2 regions of the Streptomyces sp. NPDC002577 genome follow, and region 2 is predicted to be linked to the other one. Evidence: riboswitches for the same ligand, from Rfam matches in the RefSeq annotation. Region 2 holds a riboswitch; the other holds the start of a gene.
What was found. A riboswitch is a leader RNA that binds a small molecule or an ion and turns the genes downstream of it on or off. The one in region 2 is predicted to bind ZMP and ZTP.
Positions count from the first base shown of each region.

Region 1: another riboswitch for ZMP and ZTP. It lies ahead of ACWD4J_RS31075 (glycine hydroxymethyltransferase); the one in region 2 lies ahead of ACWD4J_RS24990 (bifunctional 5,10-methylenetetrahydrofolate dehydrogenase/5,10-methenyltetrahydrofolate cyclohydrolase).

Region 1 is NZ_JBSFWK010000033.1:59,110-63,482, reverse strand. It holds gene trpS (tryptophan--tRNA ligase) at 1-47, opposite strand, end outside; gene ACWD4J_RS31075 (glycine hydroxymethyltransferase) at 285-1,730, opposite strand; ZMP/ZTP riboswitch at 1,765-1,852, opposite strand; gene rocD (ornithine--oxo-acid transaminase) at 2,027-3,250, shown strand; gene ACWD4J_RS31065 (glutathionylspermidine synthase family protein) at 3,264-4,373, opposite strand, start outside.
Region 2 is NZ_JBSFWK010000021.1:110,342-114,714, reverse strand. It holds gene ACWD4J_RS25005 (glycoside hydrolase family 31 protein) at 1-628, shown strand, start outside; gene ACWD4J_RS25000 (class I SAM-dependent methyltransferase) at 698-1,354, opposite strand; gene ACWD4J_RS24995 (hypothetical protein) at 1,362-1,832, opposite strand; gene ACWD4J_RS24990 (bifunctional 5,10-methylenetetrahydrofolate dehydrogenase/5,10-methenyltetrahydrofolate cyclohydrolase) at 1,829-2,731, opposite strand; ZMP/ZTP riboswitch at 2,754-2,840, opposite strand; gene ACWD4J_RS24985 (ABC transporter ATP-binding protein) at 2,980-4,373, opposite strand, start outside.

The DNA of each region.
Region 1 (4,373 bases), on a different contig from region 2:
CGGGGCGTCTCGGGCCCCGGGGCGACGGGTGGGTGATCAGAGACCATGCTCAACATTCTCTCAGGTACGCGCGAAAGCTTGGGAACCGATCCGCGACAGCTCCCGTGGAACCGTTTCTCCCGCGATGGGGGAGGGTGACGGCATACGTCCAGGATGCGCGCGGCCACGGCCGCCATCGAGCGGCGGCCGGTGAGACGTGGAACACAGTGCCGTCGGCGGCAGATGCACAGTCGCCGCCCGGAGGGCTCGGTGAGCCTCCGGGCGGCGGTACGCAGGTACGCAGGTCAGCTGAGGTCGATACCCGGGTACAGCGGGAACCCGTCCAGCAGCTCCGCGGCCCGGCGCGAGACCTCGTCCGAGACCTTCTCGTCCAGAACGTGCTGCGCCTTGGAGGGGGCGCCCTTGCTGGTCGTGCCCGGCTCCGCGGAGGTCAGCACACGGTCGATCAGCGCGGCGATCTCGTCCATCTCGGCGGTGCCGAGCCCGCGGGTGGTCAGGGCAGGGGTGCCGATCCGGATGCCGGAGGTGTACCAGGCGCCGTTGGGGTCCTGCGGGATGGCGTTGCGGTTGGTCACGACACCCGAGTCGAGCAGCGCGGACTCGGCCTGGCGGCCGGTGAGGCCGTAGGAGGTCGCGACGTCGATCAGGTTGAGGTGGTTGTCCGTACCGCCGGTGACCAGGGTCGCGCCGCGCCGCATCAGGCCGTCGGCGAGGGCGCGGGAGTTGTCGACGATGCGCTGGGCGTAGCCCTGGAACGCCGGCTGCCGGGCCTCGGCGAGGGCGACGGCCTTGGCGGCCATGACGTGCGGCAGCGGGCCGCCGAGCACCATCGGGCAGCCGCGGTCGACCTGCTCGACGAGCGAGTCGTCGCACAGGACCATGCCGCCGCGCGGGCCGCGCAGCGACTTGTGGGTGGTCGTGGTGACGATCTGCGCGTGCGGTACGGGGTCGAAGTCGCCCGTGAGCACCTTGCCCGCGACCAGGCCCGCGAAGTGCGCCATGTCGACCATGAGGGTCGCGCCGACCTCGTCGGCGATCTCCCGCATGATGCGGAAGTTCACCAGGCGCGGGTACGCGGAGTAGCCCGCGACGATGATCAGCGGCTTGAACTCGCGGGCGGTGGCGCGCAGGGCCTCGTAGTCGAGGAGGCCGGTCTCCGGGTCGGTGCCGTAACTGCGCTGGTCGAACATCTTGCCGGAGATGTTGGGCCGGAAGCCGTGCGTGAGGTGGCCGCCGGCGTCCAGGGACATGCCGAGCATGCGCTGGTTGCCCAGCTCGCGGCGGAGCTCGGCCCAGTCCTTCTCGGAGAGGTCGTTGACCTGGCGGGCACCGGCCCGCTCCAGCGCCGGGGCCTCGACACGAGCGGCGAGGACGGCCCAGAAGGCGACCAGGTTGGCGTCGATGCCGGAGTGCGGCTGGACGTAGGCGTGACGGGCGCCGAAGAGTTCCTTGGCGTGCTCGGCGGCGAGGCCCTCGACGGTGTCGACGTTGCGGCATCCGGCGTAGAAGCGGCGGCCGATCGTGCCCTCGGCGTACTTGTCGCTGAACCAGTTGCCCATGGTCAGCAGGACGGCGGGCGAGGCGTAGTTCTCGCTGGCGATCAGCTTCAGCGACGCGCGCTGGTCCTCGAGCTCCTGGCCGATGGCGTCGGCGACGCGGGGCTCCACGCCCCGGATCACCTCGAGGGCGCTGCGGAAGGCGGTGGACTCGGTGGAGAGGGGCTCTGGCATGGCGTAGGACCTCCGGACGCGGACTCGGGATGCACGGGTCGGCCCAGGCGCACGGCACACGGTTGCGCGGGCCGCTCCCCGATGGTCGGTCCCATCCCAGCGCGCCAGTCACGGCCCGCCGCCAGCCTACCGGCAAGGCCGGGGGCCGGCCTTGCCGGTCCAGGATGCGGTACCGCTGCGCTGGGCTCCGTTCCGCTGTGCCCACCCGTTCCGCCCCAGCGGAACGGGTGGGCACAGCTCCCAAATCGGGTAGAAAGGGCACACCTGGCCTTCTCTGCCGTACGGACGGAGGTCCCGTGAGTGCTGCTGACGCGCTCATCGCGTCTGCCGAGGCGCACAGTGCGCACACCTATCACCCGCTGCCCGTCGTCATCGCGACCGCCGACGGGGCGTGGATGACGGACATCGAGGGGCGTCGCTACCTCGATCTGCTCGCCGGGTACTCGGCGCTGAACTTCGGGCACCGCAACCGGCGGCTGATCGCGGCCGCGCAGGCGCAGCTGGAGCGGGTGACGCTGACCTCGCGGGCGTTCCACCACGACCGGTTCGCGGACTTCTGTGCGCGGCTGGCCGAGCTGTGCGGCATGGAGATGGTGCTGCCGATGAACACGGGTGCGGAGGCGGTCGAGACCGCCGTGAAGACCGCACGGAAGTGGGGCTACCGGGTCAAGGGCGTGCCCGACAGCATGGCCAAGGTCGTCGTCGCGGCGGGCAACTTCCACGGCCGTACGACCACGATCATCAGCTTCTCCACGGACCCGGAGGCGCGGGCGGACTTCGGCCCGTACACGCCCGGCTTCGAGATCGTCCCGTACGGCGACCTGACCGCGATGCGCGAGGCGCTCACGGAGAACGCGGTCGCCGTGCTGCTCGAGCCCATCCAGGGCGAGGCCGGGGTGCTGATGCCGCCCGACGGCTATCTGAAGGGCGTACGGGAGCTGACCCGCGAGCGGAACGTGCTGTTCGTCGCGGACGAGATCCAGTCGGGCCTGGGCCGTACGGGGAAGACCTTCGCGTGCGAGCACGAGGGCGTCGTGCCGGATGTGTACGTCCTCGGCAAGGCGCTCGGGGGCGGCATCGTGCCGGTGTCGGCGGTCGTGGCGTCCAGCGCGGTGCTGGGGGTTTTCAGACCGGGTGAGCACGGTTCGACGTTCGGCGGAAACCCGCTGGCGTGTGCCGTGGCGCTGGAGGTCGTCGACATGCTGCGGTCGGGCGAGTACCAGCAGCGGGCCGCTGAGCTGGGCGCGCATCTGCTCGACGAGCTGCGGCTGTTCGCCGGCAGCGGCGGCGCGGTGCGGGAGGTGCGCGGCCGCGGGCTGTGGGCGGGCGTCGACATCGACCCGTCCCACGGCACGGGGCGACAGATCTCGGAGCGGCTGATGGACCGGGGCGTCCTGGTCAAGGACACCCACGGCTCCACCATCCGGATCGCCCCGCCGCTGGTCATCAGCAAGGAGGACCTGGACTGGGGGCTGGATCAGCTGCGGGCCGTCCTCACGGCCGGAGAATCACGCCGCTGAAGGCCGACAGGGCCTAGAGGATCACGTGGGGCAGGAAACGCGCGTACTCGTCCGTGACCAGCCCCGACGACTCGCGGATACCGAGCCCCGCCGACTCGTCCTGGACCACCCAGGCGCCGAGCACCACACGGTTGCCGTCGAACGACGGCAGGGGCGCCAGCTCCTGGTAGCAGCACGGCTCTGCCCGTACGACGGCGTCGCCGGAGCCCGCCTCGTGCACCGTGACGCCCGCGCCCTCGCGGCCGAGCAGCGGCTTGGCGACGTACCCGGTGGTGGCCGCGAGCTCGCGCGGACCGTCGAGGTAGGCGGGCAGGAGGTTCGGGTGGCCCGGGTACAGCTCCCACAGGACGGCGAGGAGCGCCTTGTTCGACAGCAGCATCTTCCAGGCGGGCTCGATCCACAGGGTGCTGCCGGTGCCGCCGCCGTTGTCGAGCGTGTCGAGGACGTGCTCGCCGAAGCGGTCCGTGGTCAGCCACTCCCACGGGTAGAGCTTGAAGCAGCTGCGGATGAAGCGGAGCTTGTTGTCCACGAAGCGCCCGGAGAGCCGGTCCCAGCCGATCTCCTCCATGGAGATCCACTCGGTGTCGAGACCGGCCTGCTGGGCGGTCTCCTGCAGATACGCGACGGTCATGAGGTCCTCGCCGAGCTCGTCGGCCGAGGAGTGCGCGAAGTACAGGGGGCTGCCGGGCGGCAGCAGGGCGGCCTGCTTCTTCCAGGCGTCGACGAGCCGTTCGTGCAGGGAGTTCCACTGGTCGGCGCCGGGGAAGCGCTCCTCCATCCAGAACCACTGCGGGCTCGCGGCCTCGACCAGGGACGTCGGCGTGTCGGCGTTGTACTCCAGGAGCTTGGCCGGGCCGCTTCCGTCGTGGCGGAGGTCGAAGCGGCCGTAGACGGAGGGCAGTTCGGCCCTGCGCCGCCAGGCCTCGGCGACCAGCTCGGCCAGTCGCGGATCGGTGATGCCGAGATCCGCGAACCGGTCCTCGTCCACGATGCACTGCGCCGCCGCCAGGCACATGCGGTGCAGTTCCTCGACGACCTCCTCGAGCGCCTCGACCTCGGGCAGCGAGAAGACGTAGTACGCGCTCTCGTCCCAGTACGGGCGCAGCGAGCCGTCGGGATAGCG
Region 2 (4,373 bases):
CACGGACTTCCCGACCTTGCGCCGCCAGATCGCGGCGGGCCTCAACACCGCACTGTGCGGCATCCCCTGGTGGAACACCGACATCGGCGGCTTCCACGGCGGCGACCCGAACGACCCCGCGTACCGCGAGGTGATGGTCCGCTGGTTCCAGTTCGGCGCGCTGTCGCCGCTGATGCGCCTGCACGGCTTCCGCGACCCGGGCATGCCGCTCGGCCCTGACATGACGGGCGGTCCGAACGAGGTGTGGTCGTACGGCGAGGAGGCCGGCGCCATCCTCGAGAAGTACCTCCACCTGCGCGAACGCCTCAAGCCGTACGTCCTCGACGTGATGCGCGCCGCCCACGAGGAGGGCCTCCCGGTGATGCGGCCGCTGTTCCTCGAGTTCCCCGAGGACGAGACGGCGTGGTCGGTCGACGACGCATACCTGTTCGGCCCGGACCTGCTGGTGGCCCCGGTGCTGGAGGCGGGCGCGACGACCTGGACGGTGTATCTCCCGGCGGGCGCCCGCTGGACGGACGCCTGGACGGGCGAGGAGTACGAGGGCGGAGCGGCCGTGACGGTCGACGCCCCCCTGGACCGGATCCCGCTGTTCCTGCGGGACGGGGCGCGGCTGCCGGTAGCGGAGTAGCCGCGCAGGAAGGAGGGCGGCCGGTCCTTGGGGGGAACGGCCGCCCTCCGCCTACTGGCACCCGACCGCTCAAGGCCGGTGCCATACCAACGTGTATCGCCAGAACAAGCGACGACGCAGTCGCGCACCCGGCAGGACGTGCTGGGCTTCGCGGACGATCTGGGCGAAGCCCATCTCCGCCTGCCGGGTCCGGGCGGTCATCGAGACCGGCCGTGGTGCCGTACGGCCCTTGTTCTTGAACCAGCCCATGGCGGCGTTCAGCGGGATGGAGGCGACACTGAGCAGGTGGTCGCCGAGGGTCTCCTCGCGAGCCAGTCCGACGACCACCAGCGTTCCTCCCGGTGCCAGGTGCCGGTGGAAGGCGGTGAGCGCGTCGGTGAACGGCAGATGGTGGATGACGGCGACACACGTGATGACGTCGTAGGAACCGGCGGGGATCCCGGTGAGCGCATCCGCGACGGAGAACGTCACCGGGGCAGCCGGGGCGGTCAGTTCCTGCGCCCGGCCGACGATCGCCGGATCGGAGTCGATCCCGTGCACCTCCTTGGCGCGCGTGGCCAGGAGCCTGGCCAGGTCGCCACTGCCGGAGCCGACGTCGAGGGCACGGTCGAAGCGCCGCGGGAGCTGTCGCAGGATCCACCGGTGGTAGTGCGCGTTGTGGTCCCAAGGGTGGGCTTCACTGAACCGGCCAACCGCTTGCAGGACGCGGTGCAGCAGCATGGTCATACCCCTCCTAGCTGTCCTGGCCGCGGATGTTGCGGACAAGCCAGGGGCTGAGTGTCATGCGCAAGATCAGCTCCTTGTAGGTCTCGTCTCCGGGCAAGGGAACGATCAGCCACCGACCGGGCGGGAAGAACCTCTCTCTTACATGGGCCAGACCGCCGTAGACAGCCCGCAGGAACGCCGGAACCGAGTCGCGGGGGATGTCCTCGAACCCCACGCCTTCGACGGTGATCTTCGTGTCGCCGTCCGGGAAGATCCAGACGGTGACGGACGGAGAGCCCCCCAACTCGATGAACGCCTCGTGCGGCAACGAGCCGTCCGGGTCGAGAACCGTGAAGGCCCCGGCCGACGTCCGACGGGACGTCTGGTCAGCACCGATGTCGTGCGTGACGCTCAACTCCAGGTTGTGCTCACGCGCGATCTCGCGTATCGCCGTGACGGCAGCCTCGGTGGTGGGCAGATGCGGGTGACGTTGGTTCATGACCGGATCATCCCCCTCCCGGGAACATGACGTCGGCGTTCCCGGATTCCGAGCTGGTGCGCTGCGGCGTCCACCGTCTGAGCCAGCAGAACGGCGATGGTCATCGGTCCGACACCGCCGGGAACGGGAGTGATCAGACGAGCGCGCGTGCGGGCGGTGTCGAAGTCCACGTCGCCGACGTTGCCCGGGCTGTATCCGGCATCGATCACCACCGCGCCGGGCTTGATGTCCTGACCGCGGATCAGCCGGGGCCGGCCCACCGCCGCCACCACAACGTCCGCTTCCCGGACGATCGCGGGCAGGTCCGCGGTGCGGGAATGGCAGTACGTCACCGTGGCGTCCCGCGCGAGCAGGAGCATGCCGACCGGTTTGCCGAGGATCGCGCTACGGCCGATCACAACGGCGTGTCTGCCGGCGAGTTCGACGCCGTACTCGTCCAGCAGCCGCATGATCCCGCCCGGGGTGCAGGACACGAAGCCGGGAAGTCCGAAACTCATCGCGCCGAAGGAGTGCACCGTGACGCCGTCGACGTCCTTCTCCGGGGCGATGGCCTCGAAGGCCGCCCGCTCGTCGATGTCCGGGCCCGCGGGGTGCTGTAGCAGGATGCCGTGAACGTCCGGATCGCGGGAGAGAGTTGCGAGCGTGTCGACCAGTTCCGCGGTCGTGGTGGTGGCGGGCAAGCCGATGTGGCGGGACCGGATGCCGGCCTTGGCGCAGCGGGCCCGTTTCATGCGGACGTAGGTGACAGACGCGGGGTCCTCGCCCACCAGCACCGTCGCCAGGCACGGTGCGACCCCCGTGCTTTGTGAGATCTCCGCCGCCCTGGTGGCGGTCTCTTCGAGGATGCGCCGGGCGAGGCCGGTGCCGTCCATGAGCTGGGCCGTATGAGTCGGGGACATCATCGCCTCCCAGGCGTGATCGACCACTCGCCCAGGCGCACGGCATCGACGTTCTCGTCAGACCGCTCCCCGGTGGTGCTCCACCTCAGCGCCAGTCACGGCCCACGGCGCACTGTAGTGGAGTCGAGGTGTTCGGCGCGCCTCCTTTCTGCCCCGTGCCCGTCCGCTGGGAGACGGCGGGCACGGGTCGCGCCGTACCGGCGGCGCGCGGACGTCGCCGGTGTGTGGGCGATCGAGCGTTCCGCGGCTCAGGACGCCGCGTACGCCGTCGCCTGGATGCCGTACAGATCCGCGTACCGCCCGCCCAGCGCCAGCAGTTCCTCGTGCGTGCCGTGTTCGGTCAGGCTGCCCTTGTCGAGGACGAGGATCAGGTCGGCGCCGCTCACGGTCGAGAAGCGGTGGGAGACGATGACGGTCACGGCGCCCGTGCGGCTGGCGAGGGTGCGGGCGCGGTCCATGTAGCGCTGGAAGATGGCCTGTTCGCTCGGGGCGTCGAGGGAGGCCGTGGGTTCGTCGAGGACGAACAGCAGCGGGCCGCGGCGCATGGAGGCGCGGGCCAGCGCGGTCTTCTGCCACTGGCCTTCGGAGAGGTCGACGCCGCCCAGTTCGCGGCCGAGCTGGGTGTCCAGGCCGTCCGGGAGGCGGGCGACCAGGCCCTCGGCGTCGGCCGCCCGGACCGCGTCCGCGATGCGCTCGCGGTCGTCGATGTGCGGGAGGTCGCCGAGCCCGACGGTCTGGGCGAACACGGTGTGGAAGCGCCCGAAGTCCTGGTACGCGGCGCTGGTCCGGGCCCGCCAGGCGTCCGTGTCGAGCTCGGCGAGATCGGTTCCGTCGACGGTGATCCGCCCCTCGTCGGGCCGGTAGAACTTCGACAGCAGCTTCACCAGCGTCGTCTTGCCCGAGCCGAACTCGCCGACCACCGCGATCACGGCCCCGGCGGGCAGCGTGACGCTGATCCCGTCGAGCGCGCGGCGTTCCGTGCCGGGGTAGACGTACGACACGTCGGTGAAGGTGATGCCTTCACGGAGCGCGTCGGGGCTGGGCGCCGTGCCTGCGGTGCGGGCCCGCTGCTCGGCGGCGTACTCGCGCAGCCACAGGTACGGGCCGATCAGCCGCATCGAGTCGATCGCCCCGCCCGCTCGCATCACCGCCTGCTGCACGGACTGGCGCAGCGCCGCCGCGACGGTGATCGTCAGCACCAGGTCGCCGGGCGTGCCGAGGCCCTGTGCCGTGCGGTGGCCGACGAGCGCGAGGCCCCCGCCGAAGCCGAGCGTGAAGACCGTCCAGCCTGCCGCCCGCAGCCATGCGGAGCGCATCCGGGCCCGGTAGCGGACCTCGATCGCTTTACCGAAGGCCGCGCTCTGCCGCCGTACGATCTCGTCCCCCGCGCCCGCGACCCTGAGCTCCTTGCCGGTCGCCGCGCGCGTGCCGAGCTTGAACAGATGGCGCTGCACGCGGTGGTACTCGGCGGTGTCGGTCTCCGCCGCGTTGATCAGCCGCTGGCCGCGGGCGTTGGCCCACAGCGGGAGTGCGGCGGCGGGCAGCAGGAGCAGCAGCCAGGGGCTGACCGTACCCAGGAGCAGGAGCAGCACCACGAGCTGGAGCACGTCCGTGAAGATCGCGATCGCGCTCCACATGCTGG